Regions from separate parts of the Streptomyces sp. NPDC002868 genome, predicted to be linked through region 2. Evidence: predicted binding sites of a transcription regulator. Region 2 holds the regulator's gene; the other holds the start of a gene.
What was found. Region 2 encodes HspR, which represses chaperone genes until heat shock. Its sites were predicted from a motif close to TTGAGNNNNNNNNNCTCAA; they were not measured.
Positions count from the first base shown of each region.

Region 1: a site for HspR is predicted at 7,155-7,173, ahead of lon (endopeptidase La). Genes of this name have one in related genera too.

Region 1 covers NZ_JBVHDR010000002.1:193,030-208,210, forward strand. Annotated here, with positions in the region: gene ACZ3H8_RS06750 (M4 family metallopeptidase) at 1-2,573, opposite strand, end outside; gene ACZ3H8_RS06755 (TrmB family transcriptional regulator) at 2,724-3,728, shown strand; gene ACZ3H8_RS06760 (trypsin-like serine peptidase) at 3,755-4,618, shown strand; gene lon (endopeptidase La) at 4,724-7,132, opposite strand; gene ACZ3H8_RS06770 (rhomboid-like protein) at 7,271-8,128, opposite strand; gene ACZ3H8_RS06775 (spermidine synthase family protein) at 8,382-9,065, shown strand; gene ACZ3H8_RS06780 (response regulator transcription factor) at 9,157-9,894, shown strand; gene ACZ3H8_RS06785 (HAMP domain-containing sensor histidine kinase) at 9,891-11,012, shown strand; gene ACZ3H8_RS06790 (multifunctional oxoglutarate decarboxylase/oxoglutarate dehydrogenase thiamine pyrophosphate-binding subunit/dihydrolipoyllysine-residue succinyltransferase subunit) at 11,313-15,181, shown strand, end outside.
Region 2 covers NZ_JBVHDR010000006.1:48,210-63,390, forward strand. Annotated here, with positions in the region: gene ACZ3H8_RS19375 (heterodisulfide reductase-related iron-sulfur binding cluster) at 1-1,123, opposite strand, end outside; gene ACZ3H8_RS19380 (sugar transferase) at 1,250-1,783, opposite strand; gene dnaK (molecular chaperone DnaK) at 2,051-3,907, shown strand; gene grpE (nucleotide exchange factor GrpE) at 3,904-4,554, shown strand; gene dnaJ (molecular chaperone DnaJ) at 4,585-5,775, shown strand; gene ACZ3H8_RS19400 (heat shock protein transcriptional repressor HspR) at 5,777-6,229, shown strand; partial or broken gene ACZ3H8_RS19405 (GAP family protein) at 6,430-7,260, opposite strand; gene ACZ3H8_RS19410 (helix-turn-helix transcriptional regulator) at 7,160-8,143, opposite strand; gene ACZ3H8_RS19415 ((2Fe-2S)-binding protein) at 8,530-8,850, shown strand; gene ACZ3H8_RS19420 (pyridoxamine 5'-phosphate oxidase family protein) at 8,989-9,393, opposite strand; gene clpB (ATP-dependent chaperone ClpB) at 9,526-12,111, shown strand; gene ACZ3H8_RS19430 (YbjN domain-containing protein) at 12,408-12,947, shown strand; gene ACZ3H8_RS19435 (glycosyltransferase family 39 protein) at 12,976-14,184, opposite strand; gene ACZ3H8_RS19440 (aminotransferase class I/II-fold pyridoxal phosphate-dependent enzyme) at 14,577-15,181, shown strand, end outside.

The sequences.
Region 1 (15,181 bases), on a different contig from region 2:
CTGATGTCCACCGTGCCGGTGCCGTCCAGGCCCGAGCGGCGGACGGCCATCTGGCCCCCGTCGTTCAGATTCTCGTCCACCAGCCAGAAGGCGTGCGTGGAGTTGATCCCGCTCTGGCCGAGGATCTGCGGCTCACCGAGCTGGCCCGCGAGGGTGGCCTTGCCGGTCTTGAGGTCGTAGACCTCGACGCCGAGCTTGTACTCCTCGGGGGTCGGATACAGCTTGGCGTAGGCGAGCTTCCCGTTCTTGATCGACGGGAGCGCGGTGAGTATGTCGAAGCCACCGCCGTCCACGAATGTGGGCTCACGGTCGCCGGGGCGCAGATGGCCCACATGCCGGTCGCCGAAGATGCCGAAGCTCTCGAAGACGACGACGCCGTTCTCCACGCGCAGCCCACCGACGTCCGTGAACGAGGTGTAGAGCTTCTTGACCGGACCGCCCGCGAGCGGCCGGGAGAGGATGTCGAGGCTGGTCGTGCCGTACGCCGCCCAGACGACCGTCTTGCCGTCGGTCGCCGGGTAGACGTGGTAGCGGCCGTCGTTGGGGCTGATCAGCTTCGGGGCACCCTTGCCGTCCGCACGGCCCGCGTACACGGAGTACGGCTCCGAGCCGTCGTCGTTGGACTGCGACGCGGCCCACCAGCCGCCGCCCGCCTGGACCCCGGTGCCGGACGTGTTGACCTTGCCCAGCAACTGGTCGGAGTCGACGCCGAGCGCGTCCTCCCAGCCGGGGACGATGCCGTGGGCGTTGAAGGAGCGCTTCACCGCGGTGAGCTGCTTCGCGGTGACGCCGAGGTCCTTGGCCGCCGCGAGCACCGCGTTGCGCCCGTCGGTGAAGCCGTCGAGCGGCGTCATGTACTCGGCCAGCGCCTTGTACACGATGCGGTCGGCGAGCTCCCCGCCCACGTCCTGGCGCAGGTCCCACAGCGCGCCGGAGAAGATGGTGGAGTTGAGGTGCACGCCACCGTTGTCGGTGCCGAAGGCGACGCCGAGGAAGTTCTTCGAGGTGCTCGCGCCGTCGTTGAGGTTACGGAAGGCGCACTCGCGCGGCTTCGTCGTACGGCAGAGGTCCTCGCCGATCAGACCGGAGTCCGGGTCGTCCATGGCGGCGCCGGAGACGCTGGTGTCGATCGCGTTGCCGAAGTAGTCGGCGAGTGCCTCGTTGAGGGCGCCGGACTGGCCGGCGTAGACGAGGTTGGCGGTGTTCTCGACGACGCCGTGGGTCATCTCGTGGCCCACCACGTCGAGGTCGGCGGAGAGCGGCTTGTAGTCCTCGTCGCCGCTGCCGTAGACCATTTTCTGGCCGTCCCAGAAGGCGTTGACGTACGGACCGCCGAAGAAGGTGACCCCGACCAGGGAGTTGACGGTCATGCCGCGGCCGTCGAGGCTGTCGCGGGCGTGGTTCTTCTTGAAGTAGTCGTAGACCTTGCTGGCCGCCCAGTGGGCGTCGACCGCGCCGGACTCGGTGGCGTCCTTGCCGAATTCCTTGGCCGGGTGGCCGAATTCCTTCAGCCCGCTCGGCCAGGCGCCGGCCACCTCGCTCACGTCGCGGTCCCGCGCGTCCCAGGTGGTGAGGGTGTTCTTGCTGGTGTCCCCCATCCGCGACTGGTCGATCAGCACGTACTGGTCGCGGGTGGCGTCGAGCTGGACGTCGAGGTCGACCGTGGCGCCGTCCAGCTTGATGCCGGTGCCCTTGAGGCCAGCGGCGGGGTCGGCGTCGGCCGCGCGCGCGGACCGCGGTGCGGCCTTCTGCGCCGTGCCGGACGCGGCGGCTGCGGACGCGGCGGCCTTCGTCGCGGTCAGCGTCTTGATGCTGCTGAACTGCAGCACCGGGTAGCCGGCGCGGGCGTCGACGTAGACCTGCTGAAGCACCGGTTCGCCGGTGGTGGGGTTCGAGCCGCGTACGGTCACGTGGTACGCGAGCACGCCCTCGCCGCGCGGGATCACCACCAGGCCGCCGGCGGCGCCGGTGAGCGCGGCGGCCTTCGCGGACTTGGCCCCCTTGCCGCGTACGGCGTCGGCCTTGCTCAGCGTCTTGCCGCCGAGGCGCGCCGCGGTCGCCGCGACCGCGCGGCGCACCGCCGTCTCCTTGCTGACCGTCGCGTTCGTGCCGGTCTTCAGCCCGGTGAAGTACTTGCCGGAGGTGCCGGTGACGAAGCGCTCGCCGCCCTTGGACTCCATGCGTACGACGTACTGGCCGCCGAACACCGGGATGCCGTGGTGCTTCTGCTGAAGCCTCACGACCTCTTCCGCGCCGTGTCTGACGGTCTGCAGCGGCGCGAGGTCGCGCCGTGCGTCGGCGATCCTGTAGCGGCCGTCCTTGGCGTCGAGATGGCCGCGGGCCGCGTCCGCAGGGCTGGCCTTGGCGTCCGCCGCCTCCCTGATGCCGTCGACGAGCGACGGGGTGGCCGTCTCGGCCCCCGGGATGACATCGGCGGGCGGTGCGGCGGCCGGCGGAGTGACCGCCTGTGCCGGTACCGCGGTGAGCAGCAGCCCGGCTGCTCCGAGCAGTGCGGCGAGACCGGTCCCCCTGGATATGCCCGGTCTCTGTGTGCTTGTCCTGGCCTTGCGCACAGTTCGTACCCCTCCCACGTGCTGGTCAAGCCGTAAAGGTGGTCGTGGCCATGCAACCGGTGGGAAGCCAACCGATCAATGTGGCCTGCGCGTTGACAAGTGGACATGCCCACTTGTGTGCCTCGTGAAGGCGGAGTGAGAATCCGATGCATGAGCGAGGGGGAATTGCACACCCTCGGCCTGGGGGAGGCCGAGGAGCGCGCTTACGAGGCACTGCTCAAGGAACAGGCCGCTGGGGCCGAGGAGTTGGCACGACTGCTGGGACTGCCGCGGGACCGGCTGGACCGGGTGCTCGGCCATCTGGTCGAGCACGGGCTCGCGCTGCCCGCGAACGGGGACGGGCTGCCGCATCCGGCCGCTCCGGCCGCCGCGATCCGTACGCTCATTCACCGCCGACAGGCGGAACTGCACTTACGGTCCGCGGAGTTGGAGCGATTACGGATGACTGCGGACCAGCTGGCGGGCCGGCTGATGTCCGGGTCACCCTGCGCGCCCGATGGCGGCATCGAGGTGGTGACGGGCCCGCGGGCGATCGGTGAACGGGCGGAGTACCTGCTGGCGTCGGCGGAACGGGAGGTCGCGATCCTGGACCGCCCGCCGTATGTGAAGGGGCCGCGGGACGGCAGCGCCGCGCAGCCGGGTCTCGGCATCGAGGCGCTCCTCGACCGCGGCGTTCAGGTGCGGACCGTCCTGGACCGGGACGGGCTCGCCTACCCGGGCCGGATGCGCTCGGTGACCGGCCTCGTCGAACAGGGCCTGCGGGCACGGGTGTCGACGGCCGTCCCCACCAAACTGATCGCGGTTGACCGCCGGATCACCCTCCTCCCCCCGACCGACGCGGCGGACCCGAAGGCCTCGGCGCTGCTGATCGGCGACTCGCTGCTGAGCAACGCGCTGGTGCCGCTGTTCGAAACGGTCTGGGACCGGGCCACGCCATTGGGCGGCTCGGCCCGGGCGTGCGCGGCGCTGCCGAAGGCCCAGAAGGAATTGCTCGGCCTGCTGGCGGCGGGCCTCAAGGACGAGGCGATCGCCCGCCGCCTGGGCGTCCACGTGCACACGGCACGCCGGAGGATCAGCCACCTGCTGGAGACGCTGGGCGCGGAGACGCGCTTCCAGGCGGGGGCGCAGGCGACGTTGCGGGGCTGGCTGGACTGAAAGCCACGAGCGGGCAGGATGTCCGGATGAGTTGGCACAGCCGTACGAACAGAACCAGCGGCACGTTCAGGGGGCTCGTGTGGCCCGCCATGGCCGTGCTGACCGCCGCGACCGCGTGCGCCGGGCCCGCCTCTTCCGCCGCGCCGCCCAAAGCCACCGCGGCGGACCGGTCGGCCGAGGCGCGGGCCGTCGCCCCCGCGCCGCGGGCCTCCGCCACCACCTTTGCCGGAGCCTCGTCCGTCGGGGTGCTGATCGACCCGGACGGCGAGCACTTCTGCACCGCGAGCGTCGTGGCCAGCCCCCATGGCAATGTCATCGCCACCGCCGCGCACTGCATCCAGGACTCGGGCAGCGCGGACGCGTACCGGCCGGGCGAGCTGGAGTTCGCGCCCGGATTCTCGGGCAGGGGCAAGGGGACGTATCCGTACGGGCGCTGGAAGGTCGGTGCCATCCACGTCGACGAGCGCTGGACGGGCGGCGACGACGACGCGGATGCCGCCGACTACGCGTTCCTCGTGCTGAAGCCGGACGCGAAGGGCCGTCAGGTGCAGCAGGCCGTCGGCGCCGCCACCGCCGACTGGGCCTCGCCGCCCGAGCGCCGGGTCACCGTCGTCGGGTATCCGAACCGGAATCACAACCCCACCAACCGCCCCGTCGCCTGCACCACCGACACCCGCCCCGACCCGGATCTGCCGAAGACGCTGCTCATGGAGTGCGCGGGCTTCTGGGAAGGCACCAGCGGCGGGCCCTGGCTCGCCGGTTACCGGGACGCCAGGCATCAGGGCAGGCTCATCGGCGTACTGAGCGGCGGCGACACGGACAGCGAGTCGACGGCCGCCCTCTTCGACGACCGCGCCCGCGCGCTGTACGGCGAAGCCGCGGCCGGATAAGAGGCCGCGGCCGGACAAAGGGCCACGGCCGGGAAAGGGCAGCGGCCGGACAACGCGAAGGCCCGGCGGTGCCGGAACACCGCCGGGCCCACACCGCACCCCCGGTCAGGCCGCCGCGGCAGCCACCGAAACCTCCGCCGGCGAGAGCGCGATCCCCAGCACCTGGCGGACATCCGTCACCGGGTGCACCTCCAGCTTGTCGAGGATCTCCGCCGGGACGTCGTCCAGGTCCGCCTCGTTCCGCTTGGGGATCACGACGGTCGTGATGCCCGCCCGGTGCGCGGCCAGCAGCTTCTGCTTCAGACCGCCGATGGGCAGGACACGGCCGGTCAGCGAGACCTCGCCGGTCATGGCGACGTCCGTACGCACCTGACGGCCGCTCAGCAGCGATGCGAGCGCCGTCGTCATCGTGATGCCCGCGCTCGGCCCGTCCTTCGGCACCGCGCCCGCCGGGAAGTGGATGTGCGCGCCCCGGTCCTTCAGGTCGGCGACCGGAAGCTCCAGTTCGGCCCCGTGCGAGCGGAGGAAGGAGAGTGCGATCTGCGCGGACTCCTTCATCACGTCGCCGAGCTGACCGGTGAGGGTCAGTCCCGCCGCGCCCGTCTCCGGGTCGGCCAGCGACGCCTCGACGTACAGCACGTCGCCGCCCGCGCCGGTGACCGCGAGGCCGGTGGCCACGCCGGGCACGGCCGTCCGGCGCTCGGCCGGGTCCTGCGCGGACTCGGGCACGTGGTGCGGCCGTCCGATCAGGCCGCGCAGCTGCTCGGAGCCGACCGTGAACGGCAGCTCCCGCTCGCCCAGTTCGTGCTGGGCCGCCACCTTGCGCAGCAGCCGCGCCACCGAACGCTCCAGGTTACGGACGCCCGCCTCCCGGGTGTACTCCCCCGCGAGCTTGCGCAGCGCCGAGTCCTCCAGGACGACCTCGCCGGGCTCGAGACCCGCCCGCTCCAGCTGGCGCGGCAGCAGGTGGTCCCGGGCGATGACAACCTTCTCGTCCTCGGTGTAGCCGTCGAGCCGGACCAGCTCCATCCGGTCGAGCAGGGCCTCCGGGATGGCCTCCAGGACGTTCGCCGTGGCGAGGAACACCACGTCGGACAGGTCGAGTTCGACCTCCAGGTAGTGGTCGCGGAAGGTGTGGTTCTGCGCCGGGTCCAGGACTTCGAGCAGCGCGGCCGCCGGGTCGCCCCGGAAGTCCGAGCCGACCTTGTCGATCTCGTCGAGCAGGACGACCGGGTTCATCGAACCGGCCTCCTTGATCGCCCGCACGATCCGGCCGGGGAGAGCACCCACGTACGTACGCCGGTGTCCGCGGATCTCCGCCTCGTCCCGTACGCCGCCGAGCGCGACCCTGACGAACTTCCGTCCCATCGCGTGAGCGACGGACTCGCCGAGCGAGGTCTTGCCGACGCCGGGCGGGCCGACGAGCGCCAGGACCGCGCCGCCGCGCCGTCCGCCGACGACGCCGAGCCCGCGGTCGGCGCGCCGCTTGCGCACCGCCAGGTATTCGGTGATCCGTTCCTTCACGTCCTGCAGGCCGGAGTGCTCGGCGTCCAGGATCGCCTTGGCGCCCTGGATGTCGTACTCGTCCTCTGTCCGCTCGTTCCACGGCAGTTCGAGGACCGTGTCGAGCCAGGTGCGGATCCAGGAGCCCTCGGGGCTCTGGTCGCTCGACCGCTCCAGCTTCTCGACCTCCTTGAGCGCGGCCTCGCGCACCTTCTCGGGGAGGTCGGCGGCCTCGACGCGGGCCCGGTAGTCGTCGGACTCGTCTTCGCCGTCCTCGCCGTTGAGCTCACGCAGCTCCTTGCGTACGGCTTCGAGCTGACGGCGCAGGAGGAACTCGCGCTGCTGCTTGTCGACGCCCTCCTGGACGTCCTTGGCGATGGACTCGGCGACGTCCTGCTCGGCGAGGTGCTCACGCAGCTGCTCGGTGGCGAGCTTGAGGCGGGCCACCGGGTCGGCGGTCTCGAGCAGCTCGATCTTCTGGGCGGTGGACAGGAACGGCGAGTAGCCGGAGTTGTCGGCCAGTTGCGAGATGTCGTCGATCTGCTGGACACGGTCCACGACCTGCCATGCGCCGCGCTTCTTCAGCCAGTCGGTGGCGAGCGCCTTGTACTCCTTGACCAGCTCGGTGACCGAGCCGGGCAGCGGGTCGGGCACGATCTCCTCGACGCGCGCCCCCTCGACCCAGAGCGCGGCGCCGGGGCCCGTGGTCCCCGCGCCGATCCTCACCCGGCCCCGGCCGCGGATGAGCGCGCCGGGGTCCCCGTCGGAGAGCCGGCCGACCTGCTCCACGGTTCCGAGCACGCCGGTCGCGGCGTAGGTCCCGTCGACGCGCGGAACAAGCAGCACCGTCGGCTTGCTGGCACCACTGGAACGCGCGGCAGCCTGGGCGGCCTCCACCGCGGCTCGTACGTCGGTGTCGGACAGGTCGAGCGGCACCACCATTCCGGGCAGCACGACCTCGTCGTCGAGCGGCAGCACGGGCAGGGTGAGCAGTGTGGACGTCGAAGCCATGATCTCCCCTTAGGCAGTGAAGTTGAGCTGTATGGACTCAATGCACAGCGCTGCGGAGATGTTCCCAGGGGGGTGTTCGCTGTCAGCGATCGACTCTCGTACCTGGTCAAGGGGGCGCGCAGGGGCGGGAGCTGATGCTTACCGGTCGCGGAGCGCGAAACCGTTCCGCCACCGCGCCCAGCGGCGCACCGCGGGCCAGCAGGCGATGCCGGCCAGCAGGGCAAGCGGATGGCCCCAGTTGGTGAGCGGGTCCTCGAAGGCGAGCAGGTCCTGGAGGAGCATCAGGGAGACGAAGCCGAGCAGCGTCGCGCGCAGCACCGGGCTGAGCAGCCCGGCAAGGGCGCCGATGCTCGCCATCAGGCCGAAGCTGATGCCGTAGTCGAGGCGGTGCAGCGACGTGGCGGGCAGATGTCCGGCCACCACCGAGACCCCGACCGGGATCTCGGTGGCCAGAGTCGCCGCGACATGGCCGGCCAGGAAGACGCCGGCGGTGCACCAGCCTCCGATGCGGCGTTCCAGCGCGGTGAGCGCGAAGAAGAAGGCGATGGCGTACGGGCCCAGCAGGTCGCCCGCGACCCACAGCGCGCTGGCGCCGAGAACGAGCAGGGGGCTGTCCGCCAAATGGGCGACATCGGTACTGGAGCCACGGAGCAGCGAGGAGACGGTCGCGGGGTCGCCGTACTGCGTGAAGAGCGAGGTGGTGAGCAGGACGAGGACGTAGCAGAAGGTGAACGGTGTCCCGGTGGGCGTGGGCAGCAGCTGGAGCACGCGCCGCCAGGCCGGGAGACCCGCGGGCGGGGCGGTCGTCGCGGTGGGCGTCGGGGCGGGCGTCACCGCCGGTGCGACAGCCGGTGCGACAGCCGGTGCGACATCTGCCGGCGTGACGGGGGCCTGGACGGGAGCCGTGAGGACCGGCGCGGATGGTCTCCGCTGGGTCGGGACGGCGTTCAGCAGTTCCTGGCCCGTGGCCGGGTCGCGTGTCGTCGGCCGATGCACCGCGTGAGGCCCCTTTCGTCAAGCCCCCGAACAAACCCCCACCCAACGCGATCACCATCACACCCGTCTATGACGTGCGCCACACGGGGCAACCTTCACAGGTTCCCGGACGTCGCGAGCACGTCGGACCGGCCCTGGCCCGGCAGACCACGGCCGCCCTTGACCGAAACCATTTGTCCCGCTCGCCCCGCCCCGCCACCATGACCACCGACAACGCGTCCGCCCCGCACCCGTCACCCGGAGGTCACCCGCCATGCCGCTCCAAGCCGACGGACCCGTCACCCTCGACCGGCGAGAGGGGCCCCACGGGGAGGTCGTGCTCCGGCAGCGCGGTGCGCATCACGAGATCATCGCCAATGGGTGCTTCCTGATGGACACTTCCAACGGCCGCTCAGAGCGGCTGCTCATCGACGCCGCCCACGAAGCCCTCGCCGCCGCCGGGAAGAGCAACCCCACCCTCCTCATCGGCGGACTCGGCGTCGGCTTCTCCCTCGCCCGCGCCGCCGCCAACCCCCGCTGGCGGCATATCGCCGTCGTCGAGCGCGAGCAGGCGATCATCGACTGGCATCGCACCGGCCCCCTCGGACAGATCTCCGGCGACGCGCTCGCCGACCCCCGCAGCGTGATCCTTCACACGGACCTCGTCGCACACCTGCGCACGACCACGGACCGCTACGACGCTCTCTGTCTGGACATCGACAACGGACCCGACTGGACCGTCACCGACGACAACGAAAACCTCTACTCGCCGACCGGACTCGCAGCCTGCCAGGGCCGGTTGGAGCCCGGCGGGATCCTCGCCGTGTGGTCCGCGCAGCCCTCCCCGGCTTTTGAGGATGCGTTGCGGAATGCCGGATTCACCGGGGTAACCACCGAAGAGATCCGTGTTGCCCGAGGCGTACCCGACGTGGTCCACCTCGCTGTTCGCCCTGCGTAGCCGGGACGCCGTCACTGCCTTTACGCTGCTGACCTACACACGAGATCTACACCGGCATGCAGCTCGCGAGAACGCGTACAGGGGCGGGGCGATGGAGCAGACACACACCACGCACAACGGCGTCGCGGCCACACCCGGCGCCCAGCGCCGGGTGCTGGTCGTCGAGGACGACTCGACGATCGTCGACGCCATCGCCGCCCGCCTGCGGGCGGAAGGCTTCCTGGTCCAGACGGCATTGGACGGCCCGGCCGCCGTCGACGCCGCCGAGGCCTGGCAGCCCGATCTGATGGTGCTCGACGTGATGCTTCCGGGCTTCGACGGCCTTGAGGTCTGCCGCCGCGTCCAGGCGCAGCGCCCGGTCCCGGTGCTGATGCTCACAGCGCGCGACGACGAGACCGACATGCTCGTCGGTCTCGGCGTGGGCGCCGACGACTACATGACCAAGCCGTTCTCGATGCGCGAGCTCGCGGCCCGGGTGCATGTGCTGCTGCGCCGCGTGGAGCGGGCGGCCCTCGCCGCGGTCACTCCCCGCAGCGGGATCCTGCGCCTGGGCGAGCTGGAGATCGACCACGCCCAGCGCCGGGTCAGGGTGCGCGGCGAGGACGTACATCTCACGCCGACCGAGTTCGACCTGCTGGTCTGCCTGGCGAACACGCCGCGCGCCGTCCTCTCCCGCGAGCAGCTGCTCGCGGAGGTGTGGGACTGGGCCGACGCGTCCGGCACCCGCACAGTCGACAGCCACATCAAGGCCCTGCGCCGGAAGATCGGCGCCGAGCGCATCCGTACCGTCCACGGCGTCGGCTACGCGCTGGAGACGCCGGCTCCATGAGACGGCGGCGCTGGGACCGGCTGCCCGGCCGCGGCGGCCGGCGGAGCCGGCCGCGGTCCTCCTCCATCGCGATCTCGATCAAGACCAAGCTCGGGACGCTGGTCGTCGTCTCGGTCTTCATCACCACGGGCCTGCTGCTGGTCGCCCTGCGCACCCAGACCGAGGTCCGCTTCATCACCGTCTTCTCGGTGATCGCAACCTTGCTGATCACCCAGTTCGTGGCGCACGGCCTGACCGCGCCGCTGGACGAGATGAACACCGTGGCCAAAGGCATATCGCACGGCGACTACACCCGCCGGGTGCGCGGCGCAGACCGCCGTGACGAGCTCGGCGACCTCGCCTCCACCATCAACCGCATGGCCGACGATCTGGAAGCCGTGGACCAGCACCGCAAGGAGCTGGTCGCCAATGTCTCGCACGAGCTGCGCACCCCGATCGCCGCCCTGCGCGCCGTGCTGGAGAACGTCGTCGACGGGGTCTCCGCCGCCGACCCGGAGACGATGCGTACGGCGCTCAAGCAGACGGAACGCCTGGGTCGCCTGGTCGAGACGCTGCTCGACCTGTCCCGGCTCGACAACGGCGTCGTACCGCTCAAGGCCCGCCGATTCGAGGTGTGGCCGTACCTCTCCGGGGTGCTGAAGGAGGCCAATCTGGCCGCGGTCCAGCGCGGTCTGACCTCCGGGTCGGGCAACCACACCCGTACCGACGTACATCTGCACCTGGATGTGTCGCCGCCGGAGCTGACCGCGCACGCGGACGCGGAGCGGCTGCACCAGGTGGTCGCCAATCTGATCGACAACGCGGTCAAGCACTCGCCGCCGCACGGCCGCGTGACGGTACGCGCCCGCCGCGGCCCGCAGCCGGAGTCCCTCGACCTGGAAGTCCTCGACGAGGGCCCGGGCATCCCGGAGCCGGAGCGGCACCGGGTCTTCGAGCGCTTCAACCGGGGCAGCGTCCCCTCCCCGCACGGCAAGGGCAGCGACGGCGGCACCGGCCTGGGCCTGGCGATCGCGCGCTGGGCGGTCGATCTGCACGGCGGGCGCATCGGGGTGGCCGAATCGTCCCGGGGATGCCGGATCCAGGTCACCCTTCCGGGGATCCCTTCGGCACGCGGTTGACGTAGGGTGCGAACCGGAAGCGCGCGTTCTGCGTGTGCGTAGTGAGGACGTGGCCGGAACAAGGCCGTACGCCGTCGAGGGTACGAGCCGACCGGGCTGCGGCCGCGGTGTGGCGTACCCGAGCTTGCCCCCGGCGAAGCGGAACCACGCTTGTTTCCCGCCATTCACAGCCCCGAAACGCGCCTTCAGGTGTGACTTGCGCGACGATGACCCGCCCCGCCTGCACCTCCCGGCCAGGGAGGCGTAGCCTTTATTTCCGCTGTCCATCACCTTGTGAAGCGGAAGAGGGCGGTTGCCGCCGTGTCGTCTCAGTCCCCCAGTAACTCGAGCATCTCGGCCGACCAAGGCCGGCAGGGTAAGAACCCTGCCGCCGCGTTCGGTCCCAATGAGTGGCTCGTCGACGAGATCTACCAGCAGTACCTCCAGGACCCCAATTCGGTCGACCGTGCCTGGTGGGACTTCTTCGCCGACTACAAGCCGGGCGGCGCGGGTGTCGCCGCAGGGGCGAAGCCGGTGAGCGAAGCCCCCGCCGCGCAGTCCGGCGCCGCAGCCGCGGGGGCTGCGGGTGCCACCGCCGCGGCCCCGGCTGCCGTCGCCCCGAGCGCTCCCGCAGCGTCTGCGGGCACGCCGGCCGGTACAGCCACCCCAGTCGCACCCGCGGCAGCCGTACCCGCGGCGCCGCAGCAGGCCGCTCCGGCCGCCGCCGCGGCCCCCGCCGCACCGGCGAAGCCCGCCGCGAGCGCCGGTGCCGCAGGCACCGCCATCTCCAAGCCGGCGGCTGCCGCCGGCAAGGCAGCTGAGCCTGCCCCGTCCGAGGGCCCCCAGCTCGTCCCGCTGCGCGGCCCCGCCGCCGCGGTCGCGAAGAACATGAACGCCTCGCTGGAGGTGCCCACGGCCACATCCGTGCGCGCCGTCCCGGTGAAGCTGCTCTTCGACAACCGCATCGTCATCAACAACCACCTCAAGCGCGCCCGCGGCGGGAAGGTCTCCTTCACGCACCTCATCGGGTACGCGATGGTGCAGGCCATCAAGGCCATGCCGTCGATGAACTGGTCGTACACGGAGAAGGACGGCAAGCCGGCCCTCGTGAAGCCGGAGCACATCAACTTCGGTCTGGCCATCGACCTGGTGAAGCCGAACGGCGACCGCCAGCTGGTCGTCGCGGGCATCAAGAAGGCCGAGACCATGAACTTCTTCGAGTTCTGGCAGGCCTACGAGGACATCGTCCGGCGCGCCCGCAACAACAAGCTGACGATGGACGACTTCACCGGCGTCACCGTCTCGCTGACCAACCCCGGCGGCCTCGGCACCGTCCACTCCGTGCCGCGTCTGATGCCCGGCCAGTCGGTCATCATGGGCGTCGGCTCGATGGACTACCCCGCGGAGTTCCAGGGCACGTCCCAGGACACTCTGAACAAGCTGGGCGTCTCCAAGGTCATGACGCTGACCTCGACGTACGACCACCGGGTCATCCAGGGCGCCGCCTCCGGCGAGTTCCTGCGGATCGTCGCGAACCTTCTCCTCGGCGACAACGGCTTCTACGACGACATCTTCGAGGCGCTGCGCATTCCGTACGAGCCGGTCCGCTGGCTCAAGGACATCGACGCCTCGCACGACGACGACGTCACCAAGGCGGCGCGTGTCTTCGAGCTGATCCACTCCTACCGGGTCCGCGGCCATGTCATGGCCGACACCGACCCTCTGGAGTACCGCCAGCGCAAGCACCCCGACCTGGACATCACCGAGCACGGCCTCACGCTGTGGGACCTGGAGCGCGAGTTCGCCGTCGGCGGCTTCTCCGGCAAGTCCCTGATGAAGCTGCGCGATGTGCTGGGCGTCCTGCGCGACTCGTACTGCCGCACCACCGGCATCGAGTTCATGCACATCCAGGACCCGAAGCAGCGCAAGTGGATCCAGGACCGCGTCGAGCGTGGGCACACCAAGCCCGAGCGCGAGGAGCAGCTGCGGATCCTGCGCCGCCTCAACGCGGCGGAGGCCTTCGAGACCTTCCTGCAGACCAAGTACGTCGGTCAGAAGCGGTTCTCGCTGGAGGGCGGCGAGTCCGTCATCCCGCTGCTCGACGCGGTCATCGACTCGGCTGCCGAGTCGCGCCTGGACGAGGTCGTCATCGGCATGGCCCACCGCGGCCGCCTCAACGTCCTCGCGAACATCGTGGGCAAGTCGTACGCGCAGATCTTCCGGGAGTTCGAGGGCAACCTCGACCCGAAGTCGATGCACGGCTCCGGCGATGTGAAGTACCACCTGGGCGCCAACGGCACCTTCACCGGTCTGGACGGCGAGCAGATCAAGGTCTCGCTGGTCGCCAACCCCTCGCACCTGGAGGCGGTCGACCCGGTCCTGGAGGGTGTCGCGCGCGCCAAGCAGGACGTCATCAACAAGGGCGGCACGGACTTCACGGTCCTGCCGGTCGCCCTGCACGGTGACGCGGCCTTCGCCGGCCAGGGTGTCGTCGCCGAGACGCTGAACATGTCGCAGCTGCGCGGCTACCGCACCGGCGGCACGGTCCACATCGTCATCAACAACCAGGTCGGCTTCACCGCCGCCCCGGAGTCGTCGCGTTCGTCGATGTACGCGACCGATGTGGCCCGCATGATCGAGGCGCCGATCTTCCATGTGAACGGCGACGACCCGGAGGCCGTGGTCCGGGTGGCGCGGCTCGCCTTCGAGTTCCGCCAGACGTTCAACAAGGACGTGGTGATCGACCTCATCTGCTACCGCCGCCGCGGTCACAACGAGGGCGACAACCCGCAGTTCACCAACCCGCAGATGTACAACCTGATCGACAAGAAGCGCTCGGTGCGCAAGCTGTACACCGAGTCGCTGATCGGTCGCGGCGACATCACGCTGGAAGAGGCGGAGCAGGCGCTCCAGGACTTCCAGGGCCAGCTGGAGAAGGTCTTCGCGGAGGTGCGCGAGGCCACCAGCCACCCGGCCCCGGCGCATGTCCCGGAACCGCAGCCCGAGTTCCCGGTGGCCGTCACCACCGCGGTCTCCCAGGAGATCGTGAAGCGGATCGCCGAGTCCCAGGTGAACATCCCGGACCACGTCACCGTCCACCCGCGTCTGCTGCCGCAGCTCCAGCGGCGTGCGGCCTCGGTGGAGGACGGCACGATCGACTGGGGCATGGGCGAGACCCTCGCCATCGGCTCGCTGCTGATGGAGGGCACCCCGGTCCGGCTCTCCGGCCAGGACACCCGCCGCGGCACATTCGGCCAGCGCCACGCGGTGCTGGTGGACCAGGAGACCGGCGAGGACTACACCCCGCTGCAGTACCTCTCCGAGGACCAGGCCCGTTTCAACGTCTACGACTCGCTGCTGAGCGAGTACGCGGCGATGGGCTTCGAGTACGGCTACTCCCTGGCCCGCGCGGACGCGCTGGTCATGTGGGAGGCGCAGTTCGGTGACTTCGTCAACGGCGCGCAGACCGTCGTCGACGAGTTCATCTCCTCGGCGGAGCAGAAGTGGGGCCAGACCTCCGGTGTGACGCTGCTGCTGCCGCACGGCTACGAGGGCCAGGGCCCGGACCACTCGTCCGCCCGTCCTGAGCGCTTCCTGCAGATGTGCGCGCAGAACAACATGACGGTCGCGATGCCGACCCTGCCGTCGAACTACTTCCACCTGCTGCGCTGGCAGGTCCACAACCCGCACCACAAGCCGCTGATCGTCTTCACCCCGAAGTCGATGCTGCGTCTGAAGGCGGCGGCGTCGAAGGCGGAGGAGTTCACCAACGGCGGCTTCCGCCCGGTGATCGGCGACACCGCGGTTGACTCGGGCAAGGTGGACCCGAACGCGATCCGCAAGGTCGTCTTCTGCACCGGCAAGGTCTACTACGACCTGGACGCCGAGCGGATCAAGCTCGGCAACACGGACACCGCGATCATCCGTCTCGAGCGTCTGTACCCGCTGCCGGGCGCCGAGCTCCAGGCGGAGATCGCCAAGTTCCCGAACGCCGAGAAGTACCTCTGGGCGCAGGAGGAGCCGGCGAACCAGGGTGCGTGGCCGTTCATCGCGCTGAACCTGATCGACCACCTGGACCTGGCCGTCGGCGCGGACATCCCGGGCGCCGAGCGCCTGCGCCGCATCTCGCGGCCGCACGGCTCGTCGCCGGCTGTCGGCTCGGCCAAGCGTCACCAGGCGGAGCAGCAGCA
Region 2 (15,181 bases):
GCGGGCGCTCGGCCTCGGCGAGAGCCGCCGCCGGGACACCGGCCAGCTGCTCCTCGGACGCCTTCTCCTCGCCCTCCATCGTCTTGCCGCCGCCGGCCAGCAGATACGGGGCCTTGGCGTGCGCGTGGTCGCGCAGCGACATGATCAGCAGCTTCGGCGAGAGGGGCTTTCCGGTGTTCCAGGCCGGGCACTGCGACTGGCAGCGGCCGCACTCCGTACACGTGGAGAAGTCGAGGATGCCCTTCCAGGAGAACTGCTCGACCTGGGAGACGCCGAAGACGTCGTCCTCGCCCGGGTCCTCGAAGTCGATCTCCTTGCCGCCGCTCGTCATCGGCTGGAGCGCGCCCAGCGCCGTCGAGCCGTCCGCGTTCCGCTTGAACCAGATGTTCGGGAAGCCGAGGAAGCGGTGCCAGGCGACACCCATGTTGGTGTTGAGCGAGACCGTGATCATCCAGATCAGCGAGGTGCCGATCTTGATCATCGCGGTGAAGTAGATCAGCGTCTGGAGCGTGGAGACGCTCAGGCCGTCGAAGGCCAGGACCAGGGGGTACGAGACGAAGTACGCCGGCTCGTAGTGCTCCACGTGGTGGATCGCGCCCTCGAGCCCGCGCAGGGCGAGGATCGCGAGTCCGATGGTGAGGATGACGTACTCGACGAAGTACGCCTGCCAGGCCTTGGAGCCCGCGAAGCGCGACTTGCGGCCGGCCCGCGACGGCAGGTTCAGCAGCCGGATCGCCATCAGGATGACGATGCCGACGACGGTCATCAGACCGATGAACTCGATGTACATCTCGAACGGCAGGAAGCCGCCGATGATGGGCAGCGTCCAGTCGGCCTGGAAGAGCTGGCCGTATGCCTGCGCCAGGGTGGGCGGCAGGGTGAGGAAGCCGATGGCGACGAACCAGTGGGCGAAGCCCACGATCCCCCACCGGTTCATCCGGGTGTGGCCGAGGAACTCCTTGACCAGGGTGATCGTGCGCTGCTTCGGGTTGTCGGTACGGCTACCCGCAGGCACGGGCTGGCCGAGCCTGACGAACCGGTAGATCTGCGCGACTGCTCGGGCGATGAGCGCAACGCCGACCACGGTCAGGACCAGCGACACGATGATCGCGGCGAGTTGCATTGGGGGCTCCTCGGGCCTGCGAGGTGGGGAATCCAGCACTACTAAGCGGTAACTTATTCAGTTCGATGCTGAGGGTACCCACTTATTCCGCCGCACTGTAGCCGGGCGGCCGGTGATCTGTGTCGCTCAGGCAAGCCTGACCGGGCGGGCCGCGCGGCGTCCGGCGAGAGCGGTCGGCAGGGTGCGGGCCAGGATCAGCATGTCCAGTCCCAGCCAGTGTTGCTCCACATAGTGCAGATCGAGCACTGCCATCTCCTCCCAGGGGAGTTCCGAGCGGCCGCTGATCTGCCACAGCCCGGTGATTCCGGGGCGTACGCCGAGCCGCGCCCGGTCCGCGTGGTCGGAGTCGTTCGGGCCCGTCGGCCGCGGGCCGACCAAGGACATCTCGCCGCGCACCACATTGATCAGCTGCGGGAGGTCGTCCAGGAAGTAGCGGCGCAGCAGCGGTCCGACGGGAGTGGGGCCAAGATCGCCTGACCGCTTCGTACGGAACGTCAGCATCGCAAACGACCGGCCGCCCAGGCCGGTGCGGTTCTGGCGGGTCAGGATGCCGCCGGGGGAGGTCGTCGCGACGGCGGCGGCGACGGCGAGCAGCAGGGGAGACAGGAGAAGCAGCAGAATCAGACAGCCCGCCAGGTCGACGGCTCGCTTCGCAGGCATGGATCCAGGCCCTTCATCACGATCTTCATCACGATCTTCACGATCTTCGTCACGATTGGTGTCTCTTGACCGTTTTTTGCGGCTATGACTCTCGCAGATGAAGCCCGGTTGGGCCGACGCGCCACGCGTGTGCCACGGTGGTCGCGCAAGCTGCATATAAGCGCCGGATAAAAGTTGAGTGGGGTCGACTCAGGTCTGTTGACTCGTGGGAGCGGGTCATGCATCCTTGAGCCAGATCCACTCAAGTAGTCAGCTGGAGGAATTGAAATGGCACGTGCGGTCGGCATCGACCTGGGCACGACTAACTCCGTCGTCAGCGTTCTGGAGGGCGGCGAGCCCACCGTCATCACCAACGCCGAGGGTGCCAGGACCACGCCGTCCGTCGTCGCCTTCGCGAAGAACGGTGAGGTGCTGGTCGGCGAGGTTGCGAAGCGTCAGGCAGTCACGAACGTCGACAGGACCATCCGGTCGGTCAAGCGCCACATGGGCACCGACTGGAAGATCGAGCTCGACGGGAAGACCTTCAACCCGCAGCAGATGAGCGCCTTCATCCTGCAGAAGCTGAAGCGCGACGCGGAGTCCTACCTCGGCGAGAAGGTCACCGACGCGGTGATCACTGTCCCGGCGTACTTCAACGACTCCGAGCGCCAGGCCACCAAGGAGGCCGGCGAGATCGCGGGTCTGAACGTCCTGCGTATTGTCAACGAGCCGACCGCGGCCGCCCTGGCCTACGGCCTGGACAAGGACGACCAGACCATTCTGGTCTTCGACCTCGGTGGCGGCACCTTCGACGTCTCGCTGCTGGAGATCGGCGACGGCGTCGTCGAGGTGAAGGCCACCAACGGTGACAACCACCTCGGTGGTGACGACTGGGACCAGCGCGTCGTCGACTACCTGGTGAAGCAGTTCGCCAACGGGCACGGCGTCGACCTGTCCAAGGACAAGATGGCTCTTCAGCGTCTGCGCGAGGCCGCGGAGAAGGCGAAGATCGAGCTGTCGTCCTCGACCGAGACGACGATCAACCTCCCGTACATCACGGCCTCCGCCGAGGGCCCGCTGCACCTGGACGAGAAGCTCACGCGCGCCCAGTTCCAGCAGCTCACCACGGACCTGCTCGAGCGCTGCAAGACCCCGTTCCACAACGTCATCAAGGACGCCGGCATCCAGCTGTCCGAGATCGACCACGTGGTGCTGGTCGGCGGCTCGACCCGGATGCCCGCCGTCGCCGAGCTCGTCAAGGAGCTGACCGGCGGTCAGGACGCCAACAAGGGTGTGAACCCCGACGAGGTCGTCGCCATCGGCGCCGCCCTCCAGGCCGGTGTCCTCAAGGGTGAGGTCAAGGACGTCCTGCTCCTCGACGTGACCCCGCTGTCCCTCGGTATCGAGACCAAGGGCGGCATCATGACCAAGCTCATCGAGCGCAACACCACGATCCCGACCAAGCGGTCCGAGATCTTCACGACGGCCGAGGACAACCAGCCGTCCGTGCAGATCCAGGTCTACCAGGGCGAGCGTGAGATCGCGGCGTACAACAAGAAGCTCGGGATGTTCGAGCTGACCGGTCTGCCGCCGGCCCCCCGCGGGGTCCCGCAGATCGAGGTCGCCTTCGACATCGACGCCAACGGCATCATGCACGTGACGGCGAAGGACCTGGGCACGGGCAAGGAGCAGAAGATGACCGTCACCGGCGGCTCCTCGCTGCCGAAGGACGAGGTCGACCGGATGCGCCAGGAGGCCGAGCAGTACGCGGACGAGGACCACCGCCGCCGCGAGGCCGCCGAGACCCGCAACCAGGGCGAGCAGCTCGTCTACCAGACGGAGAAGTTCCTCAAGGACAACGAGGACAAGGTCCCGGGCGAGGTGAAGACCGAGGTCGAGACCGCCGTCGGCGAGCTGAAGGAGAAGCTCAAGGGCGAGGACACGGCCGAGATCCGTACGGCGACCGAGAAGCTCGCCGCGGTCAGCCAGAAGCTCGGCCAGGCGATGTACGCCAACGCCGCGCCCGACGGCGCCGCCGCTGCCGGAGCCGACGCCCCGGCCGGCGAGCAGGCCAAGGCTGAGGACGATGTCGTCGACGCCGAGATCGTCGACGACGAGAAGGACGCGAAGGGTGGTGCCGCGTGACGGAGGAGACCCCGGGCTTCGACGAGAAGCCTGACGTCCCCTCCGGCGCCACCTCTGACGACGCCGCCGAGTCCGCCGAGTCCTCCCAGAAGGAGGGCGCGGCGGCCTCGGCAGGGGACGCAGCAAAGATCGCCGGCCTGACGGCGCAGCTGGACCAGGTCCGTATGGCGCTCAGCGAGCGCACGGCAGACCTCCAGCGGCTCCAGGCCGAGTACCAGAACTACCGCCGTCGTGTGGAGCGCGACCGGATCACGGTGAAGGAGATCGCCACGGCGAATCTGCTGACCGAGCTCCTGCCCGTGCTCGACGACATCGGCCGCGCCCGTGACCACGGGGAGCTGGTGGGCGGGTTCAAGTCGGTCGCCGAGTCCCTCGAGACGGCGGCGGCCAAGATGGGCCTGCAGCAGTTCGGCAAGGATGGCGAGCCCTTCGACCCGACGATCCACGAAGCCCTGATGCACTCGTACGCACCGGATGTCACCGAGACCACGTGCGTCGCGATCCTGCAGCCTGGGTATCGCATCGGCGAACGGACCATCCGCCCCGCGCGGGTGGCGGTGGCCGAGCCCCAGCCGGGTGCGACCCCGGCGGCAGGCAAGGAAGAGACGGCGAACGACGAGGAGAGCGGTGGCCCGGACGAGGGCTGACGCAATGATCGTCCGAGAGGAGGGACGTCGATGAGTACGAAGGACTTCGTCGAGAAGGACTACTACAAGGTCCTCGGCGTCCCGAAGGACGCCACCGAGGCCGAGATCAAGAAGGCGTACCGGAAGCTCGCCCGCGAGTACCACCCGGACGCCAACAAGGGCGACGTCAAGGCGGAGGAGCGCTTCAAGGAGATCTCCGAGGCCCATGACATCCTCGGCGACCCCAAGCGGCGCAAGGAGTACGACGAGGCACGCGCCCTCTTCGGCAACGGTGGCTTCCGCGCACCCGGGTCCGGCGGCCCCGGTGGCTCCTTCAACTTCGACCTGGGTGACCTCTTCGGGGGCGCCCAGGGCGGCACACAAGGTGGCGCCGGGGGCTTCGGCGGCGGTATCGGCGATGTATTCGGCGGCCTGTTCAACCGTGGCGCCGGCGCCGGCACGGGTACGCGTACCCAGCCGCGCCGCGGCCAGGACATCGAGTCCGAGGTGACGCTCAGCTTCACCGAGGCGGTCGACGGGGCCACGGTCCCGCTGCGGATGTCCAGCTCGGCGGCGTGCAAGGCCTGTTCGGGCACCGGCGACAAAAACGGTACGCCTAGGGTGTGCCCGACCTGTCTGGGCACCGGCCAGGTCTCGCGCGGCGGCAGCGGCTCCTTCTCGCTCACCGACCCGTGCGTGGACTGCAAGGGCCGCGGACTGATCGCGCAGGACCCCTGCGACGTGTGCAAGGGCAGCGGGCGCGCCCGCTCCTCGCGCACCATGCAGGTCAGGATCCCCGCGGGCGTCTCCGACAGCCAGCGGATCCGGCTGCGCGGCAAGGGCGCCCCGGGCGAACGGGGCGGCCCGGCGGGCGACTTGTACGTCGTCGTGCATGTCGACCCGCACCCGGTCTTCGGCCGCAAGGGCGACAACCTCACGATCACCGTCCCCGTCAGCTACGCGGAGGCGGCGCTCGGCGGCGAGGTGAAGGTGCCGACCCTGGGCGGTCCGCCGGTCACGCTGAAGCTGCCCGCCGGGACGCCCAACGGCCGTACGATGCGGGCCCGCGGCAAGGGCGCACTCCGCAAGGACGGCACCCGCGGGGACCTGCTGGTCACCGTCGAGGTCGCCGTGCCCAAGGACCTCGGCGACAAGGCGAAGGAAGCGCTGGAGGCCTACCGCGAAGCCACCGCGGACGAGGACCCGCGGGCCGAGCTGTTCCAGGCCGCGAAGGGAGCATGAGATGGATGGCCGGACGGGACGCAGCCGCAATCCCTACGAACTGACCGAAGAGTCGCCGGTGTACGTCATCTCGGTGGCGGCCCAGCTCTCGGGCCTGCATCCGCAAACTCTTCGGCAGTACGACCGGCTCGGTCTGGTCTCCCCGGACCGCACCGCGGGCCGGGGCCGGCGCTACTCCGCCCGCGACATCGAACTGCTGCGCACCGTCCAGCAGTTGTCGCAGGACGAGGGCATCAACCTGGCCGGAATCAAGCGCATCATCGAACTGGAGAACCAGGTCGCGGCGCTCCAGCAGCGGGTCGCCGAGCTGTCGACGGCCGTCGAGGGCGCGGCGGCGGCGATGCAGCAGCGCGAAGCCCAGGTGCATGCCTCGTACCGGCGCGATCTCGTGCCGTACCAGGATGTGCAGCAGGCGAGCGCGCTGGTGGTCTGGCGGCCCAAGCGGTCTGAGTAGGGCAGGAGTTGTACGGCCGAAGGGGCCGGAGAGCGCGTCGCTCTCCGGCCCCTTCGGCGTGTACGGCCCGCGGCCTGCCGGGTACCGGTCAGCCTCCGGAGAGGATGAGGGCGATGAAGATCCCGCAGGCGATGATGGCTGATGAGCCAGCTGTGGGTGTTCATCCACTCGCGCACCTTCGGCATGGAGCGCTCGGCCTTCCTGCCGAACATGAGAAGGCCCATCAGCGGCAGCGCAGCGATGAGGACCGTCAGCCCGATGAAGGGCAGCGCCTCGCCCAGGCCGGCGTCGTGCTGCTGCAGATGAATCCCTACGGTCAGCATGACCACGAGGTCGGATGGCATCAGCAGAATCAGCAGCAGGCCGACGGTGAACGCCTTCCTCGGGCCGGCCGTCATCAAGGACTTCAGCCACGTCGGCGGCTCGGCCGTTCTGCGCCCCACCCAGTTCTTCACCGCGACGAACACCAGCAGGCCGACCAGTACGTACTCGATGATGTGGCCGACCGAGCCCTTGTCGGACGGGCTGCCCGTGTCGACGGCGCGGCCCAGGAGCGCGGCGATGCCCCGCATCACAGCCACCCCGACCGTAGTCCCGACTGCGATACCCAGAAGGAACGCCAGGGACGCCCGGACCGCTCTCGGACTGGTCACGAAGATAATCGCCGACAGGATCTGGGCCCCACCATCATGGTGACGGCGAGCGGAAGAATCCTCAGGTCCAAACCGACTCCGCCTGCCCGTCCAGCGTCCGGCGCCCGCGCACCGGACGCTGCGTACTCCTTCAAGGCTGCCCAGTATGCGCCAGATGATCAATTTCGGGATGGAATGAAACGGAGTTCCGGCCCGGGAGGCCGACTGCGAGATCAGGACGACCTTCGTACCGTCGAAGCCCGCCCCGGCGTGTCGGCGGACACCGGGGCCGCCGCGGTCAGTCCTCGTGTTCCAGAATCCCCGACTGCGCGATGAGATAGCCGAGTTGGGTCCGGCTGCCACTGCCCAGCGCGGAGCCCAGCTTGGCGATGTGCGCACGGCAGGTACGGACGTTCATGCCGAGGCGCCGGGCGATGGCCTCGTCGACATGCCCCTCGACGAGGAGCTTGGCGATCGAGCGCTGGACGCCTGTGATGCCGTCCAACTGGGGTCCGTAGGAGATCTGTTCCTCCCACGGGATGCCGTGCAGCCAGAACTGCTCGAAGACGCCGACGAGATACTCGACGATGCCCTTGTGCCGAAGTTCCAGGGCGGACAGACGGTCGCTGCTCGCCGGTATGAAGGCCACTTTCCGGTCGACGATGATCAGCCGGTCGATGATCTCCTCCAGCGTGCGCACCTCAACGCCGGACGGGCCGACCTGTTCCATGTAGGACAGCGTGGCCGGGTGGTGGCGGGCCGTGTGCTGGTAGAGCGTGCGCATCCGTACGCCGCGGTCGATCAGCGGCTCCACGCGGCGCAGAGCCTTCTCCAGGATATGCGGCTGTCGCCCGCTGCCGGGCTGGACAGTGAGAAGCTCCTCGGTGCAGTCTGCGGTGACTTGGTCGAGGGTTGTGTTGATGCGGTTGAGGCCCTCGAGGACGGTTATCCCTTGTGGGACGGTGGAGTTCTGAGCGGTGAACGCCATGAATGGCTCAAGAGCATCGGTCAGAGCGACAGTTCGTCGTCGGCGCTCTTGGATCTCCCGCTCGATGGGGTGTATCAGCTGTGTCAGCGCAGTGGTCGGCGGGACCGGGCGGAGCCACTGGGCGTCGTCGGGATCCGGGTGCAGCAGGGCCAGATCGAAGAGACAGGGCGTGGGTTCCGCTTCTGACCGGGCTATTCGCCCGGTACGCAGCGCGGTGATGTAAAGACCCTTCCCCGCCTCGCACAGCTCGCCGTCTGCGTGAGGGTGTCCGGATTCGCCCTCATTAGCTGGCATATGTACCCCCTCAGGCTCCTGCATTACAGGAACATGATGCCTGCCGTCGCTGGTGCAAGCGTTCGGAGTGAGACATCGTCTTATGCGCGGGGGAGGAGGAATGATCAAAAGAGGTGGAGATCACCCATGTCTAGGACGCTTCGTGCTCTTTGTGCTCTTGCCATAGCGGCGGCCGCGCTCGGTGCGGTGGCCTCCGGTGAGCCCTCCTGGGGTAGCTCTCCCGCCGGCGCGGTGACGGCAGCCCCTGGCGAACCTTCGTGGGGCTTCGCTCCCGCGGACGCTGTGGCCAAAACGCCCGGAGAGCCTTCATGGGGTGTTGGTCCGGCAGTCGTCACGGGCACGAACGGTGAGCCCTCCTGGGGTGTCGCTCCGGCCCGCACGGACGCATGACCGTTCCACCGGACGACCGGGTCTTCCGGCGTGAGATGGCTACGGCTTACAGATCGGGGTGGCATTTCATCGACCTCGTCACGGCAATCCCCCACCGTGGCGACTCGTTGATGGTCACCCTCTTCGGAGAGCCGATTGTCGTGGCACGCGAGGAGGACGAGGACGTCCGCGCGTATCGGTGCCTTCGCCGGCCCCGTGGAGCTCCGCAGCCCGTCCGCTGTGCCATCCGGTACGGCATGATTTTCGTCAATCTCGACCAGCGGGACCACCAGTTGGCCGAGCCCGATACCACCACCGCCACCCCCCGCAGTGCCTGAGCGGTTCCCCCGTCGTTGTAAATCGCTCGGGCGCTTCCCCCACACAGCGGCGCCATCGTGGACCTGAAACACGATGGCGCCGCTGTGCTTTTCTGTTTTCCCGGGGCCGTGGCTTCCCGGGCCTGACCCGGGCCCGGGCTAGGCCCGGCCCATTGCCCGTGTCAGGGCGATCTCGATCAGCACCCGGTCCGCGTTCGGGGTCGGGTTGCGTCCGTAGCGTTCCGCGTAACGCTCCACCGCCTCCGCGATGAGCTCCGGCTCCGTACGGACCGTCGCGCGGCCCTCCAGGGTCGCCCAGCGCCCCCTGTCGACCTGGCAGACCGCGACCGGCGCCCCGTCGGGGCCCGCTGCCAGGATGTTGTCGACCTTGTGGCTGTGCTTGTTGGTGATGACGCGGGCGAGTCCGCCCTCCGGGTCGTAGGTGACACCGACCGCGACGACGTGTGGGGTTCCGTCCTGGCGCGGGGTCGTCAGCGTGCACATGTGGTACTCACGCCAGAAGTTGAGATAGGACGCGTCGGGGTTGCGGAGGTCGATGGCCATGCCCGGAACCTACACAGGCGGCGGTTGTCTCTCACTGGGTTGAGTGGAATAGACTCAACTTTGTGCACGTTGAATGAGTCAGTGTTGAGGGAACAGCCCTACCCGCAAGGACGCAAGGAGGAGAGACCGCACGTGGACGCCGAGCTGACCAACAAGAGCCGGGATGCAATCAACGCCGCCACCACCCGGGCCGTGTCCGAGGGTCATCCCGATCTGACCCCCGCGCATCTGCTGCTCGCGCTGCTCGCGGGCGCGGACAACGAGAACATCATCGACCTGCTGGCCGCCGTCGAGGCGGACCAGGCCGCCGTGCGCTCCGGGACCGAGCGGGTACTGGCCGCGCAGCCCAGCGTGACGGGGTCCACCGTCGCGCCACCGCAGCCCAACCGGGAGTTGCTCGCCGTCATCGCCGACGCCGCCCAGCGGGCCAAGGAGCTCGGGGACGAGTATCTGTCCACCGAGCATCTCCTCATCGGCATCGCCGCCAAGGGCGGGCAGACCGGGGAAGTGCTGGCCAAGCAGGGGGCCACGGCGAAGAAGCTGCTGGACGCGTTCGAGAAGGCAAGGGGAGGGCGCCGGGTGACCACCCCCGACCCTGAGGGGCAGTACAAGGCACTGGAGAAGTTCGGTACGGACTTCACCGCGGCGGCCCGCGAGGGCAAGCTCGACCCGGTCATCGGCCGGGACCAGGAGATCCGCCGGGTCGTCCAGGTGCTGTCCCGCCGTACGAAGAACAACCCGGTGCTGATCGGTGAGCCGGGCGTCGGCAAGACCGCGGTCGTCGAGGGGCTGGCGCAGCGCATCGTCAAGGGCGACGTGCCCGAGTCGCTGAGGAACAAGCGGCTGGTGGCGCTCGACCTGGGCGCGATGGTGGCGGGCGCGAAGTACCGCGGTGAGTTCGAGGAGCGGCTGAAGACCGTCCTCTCCGAGATCAAGGAGAGCGACGGGCAGATCATCACCTTCATCGACGAGCTGCACACCGTCGTGGGCGCGGGCGCCGGCGGGGACTCCGCGATGGACGCGGGCAACATGCTCAAGCCGATGCTGGCGCGCGGTGAGCTGCGGATGGTGGGCGCGACGACGCTCGACGAGTACCGCGAGCGGATCGAGAAGGACGCGGCGCTGGAGCGGCGCTTCCAGCAGGTGCTGGTGGCCGAGCCGACGGTCGAGGACACGATCGCGATCCTGCGCGGGCTGAAGGGCCGGTACGAGGCCCACCACAAGGTGCAGATCGCGGACAGCGCGCTGGTCGCGGCCGCGACGCTCTCGGACCGGTACATCACGTCGCGCTTTCTGCCCGACAAGGCGATCGACCTCGTCGACGAGGCCGCGTCCCGGCTGCGGATGGAGATCGACTCCTCGCCCGTCGAGATCGACGAGCTGCAGCGGGCCGTGGACCGGCTGCGGATGGAGGAGCTGGCGCTCAAGAACGAGACCGACGAGGGCTCCAAGCAGCGTCTGGAGAAGCTCCGCCGCGACCTCGCCGACAAGGAGGAGGAGCTGCGTGGCCTCACCGCGCGCTGGGAGAAGGAGAAGCAGGGCCTCAACCGCGTCGGTGAGCTGAAGGAGAAGCTCGACGAACTGCGCGGCCAGGCGGAACGCGCGCAGCGCGACGGCGACTTCGACACCGCTTCCAAGCTGCTGTACGGGGAGATCCCGGGCCTGGAGCGGGAGTTGGAGGAGGCCACGGTGGCCGAGCAGGAAGCGGCCAAGGACACGATGGTCAAGGAGGAGGTCGGCCCCGACGACATCGCGGATGTGGTGGGGTCCTGGACGGGCATCCCGGCCGGACGCCTCCTGGAAGGGGAGACCCAGAAGCTTCTGCGGATGGAATCCGAGCTGGGCAGGCGGCTGATCGGCCAGACGGAGGCGGTCCAGGCGGTGTCCGACGCCGTACGCCGCACCCGCGCCGGGATCGCGGACCCCGACCGGCCCACCGGTTCGTTCCTCTTCCTCGGCCCGACGGGCGTCGGCAAGACGGAGCTGGCGAAGGCGCTGGCGGACTTCCTCTTCGACGACGAGCGGGCGATGGTCCGCATCGACATGTCGGAGTACGGCGAGAAGCACTCGGTGGCCCGCCTGGTCGGCGCGCCTCCGGGCTACGTCGGCTACGAGGAGGGCGGCCAGCTGACGGAGGCGGTGCGCCGCCGCCCGTACTCCGTCGTCCTCCTCGACGAGGTGGAGAAGGCGCACCCCGAGGTCTTCGACATCCTGCTCCAGGTCCTCGACGACGGCCGTCTGACGGACGGCCAGGGCCGGACGGTGGACTTCCGCAACACCATCCTGATCCTGACGTCGAACCTCGGCAGCCAGTATCTGGTCGAGCCCCTGACCAGCGAGGAGGAGAAGAAGCAGCAGGTCCTCGAGGTCGTACGTGCGTCGTTCAAGCCGGAGTTCCTGAACCGGCTGGACGACATGGTGGTCTTCTCGGCCCTGTCCAAGGACGAGCTGGTCCACATCGCGAAGCTCCAGATCGACCGCCTCGCCAAGCGCCTCGCCGAACGCCGCCTCACGCTGGACGTCACCCCGGCGGCGCTGGAATGGCTCGCGGACGAGGGCAACGACCCGGCGTACGGCGCCCGCCCGCTGCGCCGCCTGGTCCAGACGGCGATCGGCGACCGCCTGGCCAAGGAAATCCTGGCGGGCGAGGTCACGGACGGCGACACGGTCCGCGTGGACCGCTTCGAGGACGGCCTACTGGTGGGCCCGACGCAGTAACGGGCCCGCGGCGCGCCGCGACGCGGGTGCGGGGGTGAGCGGCGGGCGCCGCACCGCCATCCGGCGGCGTGGCTTCCCGAGGGGCAGCCGCGTCGCGCCCGCATCCCGCCGTGGAGCGGCTCGCCGGTGGCCGACCGGCGCCTGCGGCCGGGTTCGGCCTTGCGGCGCGAAGCTGCCGCGCCGGGGTGCGGGGCTCGCCCCGTGTTCCCCTTCCCGCCCACCCGCCCCGGCAGGGGTTGCCAGTACCCGCCCGACATGGGAGAGGATGGCAGGAACCGTACGAAGGGAAATCCACGGTGACCATCGATCCGTCCTCGATTCCGAATTTCGGGGGCCAGCCCCAGCCTCAGGCCGCAGGACCGGCGGCGGGACCCGTCGTTCCCGACCAGGACCTGGTCAAGCAGCTCCTCGACCAGATGGAGCTGAAGTACGTCGTCGACGACGAGGGTGACCTTGCCGCGCCGTGGGAGGAATTCCGCACGTACTTCATGTTCCGCGGCGAGGACGACCAGCAGGTCTTCTCGGTGCGGACGTTCTACGACCGGCCGCACGCCCTCGAGGACAAGTCCAAGGTCCTCGACGCGATCGACGACTGGAACCGCCGCACCCTGTGGCCGAAGGTCTACACGCACATCCATGAAGAGGAGGACGGCCCCACCACCGTCCGCCTCATCGGCGAGGCGCAGATGCTGATCGGCACCGGCGTCAGCCTGGAGCACTTCGTGTCGTCGACCGTCAGCTGGGTCCGCGCTTCGATCGAGTTCGACAAGTGGCTCGTCGAGCAGCTCGGTCTGGAGCCGGCGGACGCGGACGAGAAGCCCGCCGACGACGCCTGACCCGCCTAGCGGCGGCCCCCGCCGCGCCCTACAGCGCGATCGGGGACAGCGTCAGCAGATACGCCCCGTAGGCGAACGAAAGCCCGGCCAGGACGACGGTCACCACGACCGCCGCCCTCGGCCGGGCTTTCGTCAGTGCGCACGCCGGCGGCAGCAGCAGCGGGAACGCCGGCAGCAGAAACCGCGGCTTGGACTCGAAGAAGCCGGACCCGCCGACCGTGATCAGCACCAGCACCACCGTGTACACGAGCAGCGCCGTCGGCGGCCGGTCCAGCGCCAGCAGCGCGAACAGCAGCAGCGCCGCCACGACGATCAGCATCGCCACCATCAGCGAGAGCAGCGTCGGACGCAGCACGATGTCCCGCACCACCTTCAGCGCCCCGATCCCGAAGTCGAACCGCGAGGTCCACCCCCGCTGCACGGCGAAGTAGCCGCCCAGCGGGTCGTCCGTGCGGAAGCCGACCCACAGCACATACCCGCACCAGCCGAGCGGAGCCAGCGCGGCGCCCGCCCAGATCCGTCCGAGCGCGCGGTCGCGCTCACGCCGCCGGTACGCCCGGACCAGTTCGTACGCCGCCACCACCAGCACCGCCGCCGCCACCGCGATCCCATTGGGCCGGGAAAGCCCCGCCAGCGCCGCCAGCACGCCCGCCCACACCCAGCGCCGGGTGAGCACCGCGTACAGCGACCACGCGGCGAACGCGGTGAGCACCGGCTCGGTGTACGCCATGGACAGCACGATCGAGTGCGGCAGCAGGCCCCACAGCAGCACCAGCACGGTCGCGGTGCGCCGCCCGTGCAGCCGCTCCACGACCGCGTAGATCCCCCACGCGGACGCCGCCGCCGCCGTCCAGGAGATCAGCAGCCCCGCCGTGCCGCTGGTCACCGGCAGCACGGTCGTCACCGCCCGGACCAGCGCCGGGTAGAGCGGGAAGAACGCCAGATCGCTCTGGACCGCGCCGTCCGGCCAGTACAGCGTGCGGCCGTAGCCGTGCTCGGCGATCAGCATGTACCAGTCGGAGTCCCAGGCACGGGCCACGATCGCCCGCGGCGAGCGCCCGATGTGCCAGGCCCAGCCGGCCATCACCAGCAGCCCGGTCAGCCGCGCAGCCGCGAACAGTCCGAGCGCGGGGGCGGCTCGCAGCAGCGCGGCGCGCCAGCGGGGGACGGGCCGGGAGCCCTGTGCCGGTGCGCTGTCGAAAGTCTCGGCGGACAGGGGGCACCTCCGGGCGCGCACAGGGGTCGGTCAACCCGACCATGAGCGGCCAAGGCACCGCGCGCGAGCGCTGACCAGCCGGACAGGGCCGGTTCTTACCCGGTCGGCCGAAGGGACGGGTGTCGCCCGTGACAGCGGACGCTTCGGCCGCTGAAGAGCCGGCCGAGAGCCGGCGGCTGGGGAGCCGGCCGCCAGAGTGCCCCTGGAGGGCGTCACCGCCTGGTCAGCGGCTCCGGTGAAGGCTTGAACATGCTCACCGGTAGGCCGGTGTTCCGCGTGGTGCCTATCGTGAGGGCCGAATCTCCTGGTTGGTGGACTCGGGAAAGCGGGATCGCATGAACACGGTGGGGACGGCTGAGGCGCGCGGCGTAGTGGGCTCGGCAGGCTGGAGCCCTGCGGCTCGGGTGCAGGGCATGGGCACGTCGATCTTCACGGAGATGACGGAGCTGGCGCGGAGCACCGGGGCCGTGAACCTCGGGCAAGGGGTGCCGGAGCTGGCCAGTCCGCCCGTGCTTCTCAAGGACGTGGCGGATGCGGTGCTCGCGGGCAGCAACCAGTACCCACCCGCTCATGGGTTCCCGGCGCTGCGCGAGTCTGTCGCCGCTCATCAGCTGCGCCGATACGGCCTCGAATACCAGCCTCAGGGCGAGGTGCTGGTCACCACGGGCGCTACGGAGGCACTCGCTGCGGCCCTCCTGGCGCTCTGCGACCCCGGTGACGAGGTCATCGCCTTCGACCCCTGCTACGACGCGTACGCGGCGGATGCCCGGCTTGCCGGGGCACGGCTGGTCGCCGTCCCCCTTGTCCTCGACGGCGCCGCATTCGCCCTCGACGCCGACGCCCTGCGTGCGGCCGTTTCCCCGCGTAGCCGGGTGCTGATCCTGAACACTCCGCACAACCCCACGGGCATGGTCTTCAAGGCCGAGGAGTTGGAAGCCATCGCTGATGTGTGCCGTGAGCACTCGCTGACGGTGATCACGGATGAGGTCTACGAACACCTCGTCTACAGCGATGGTGC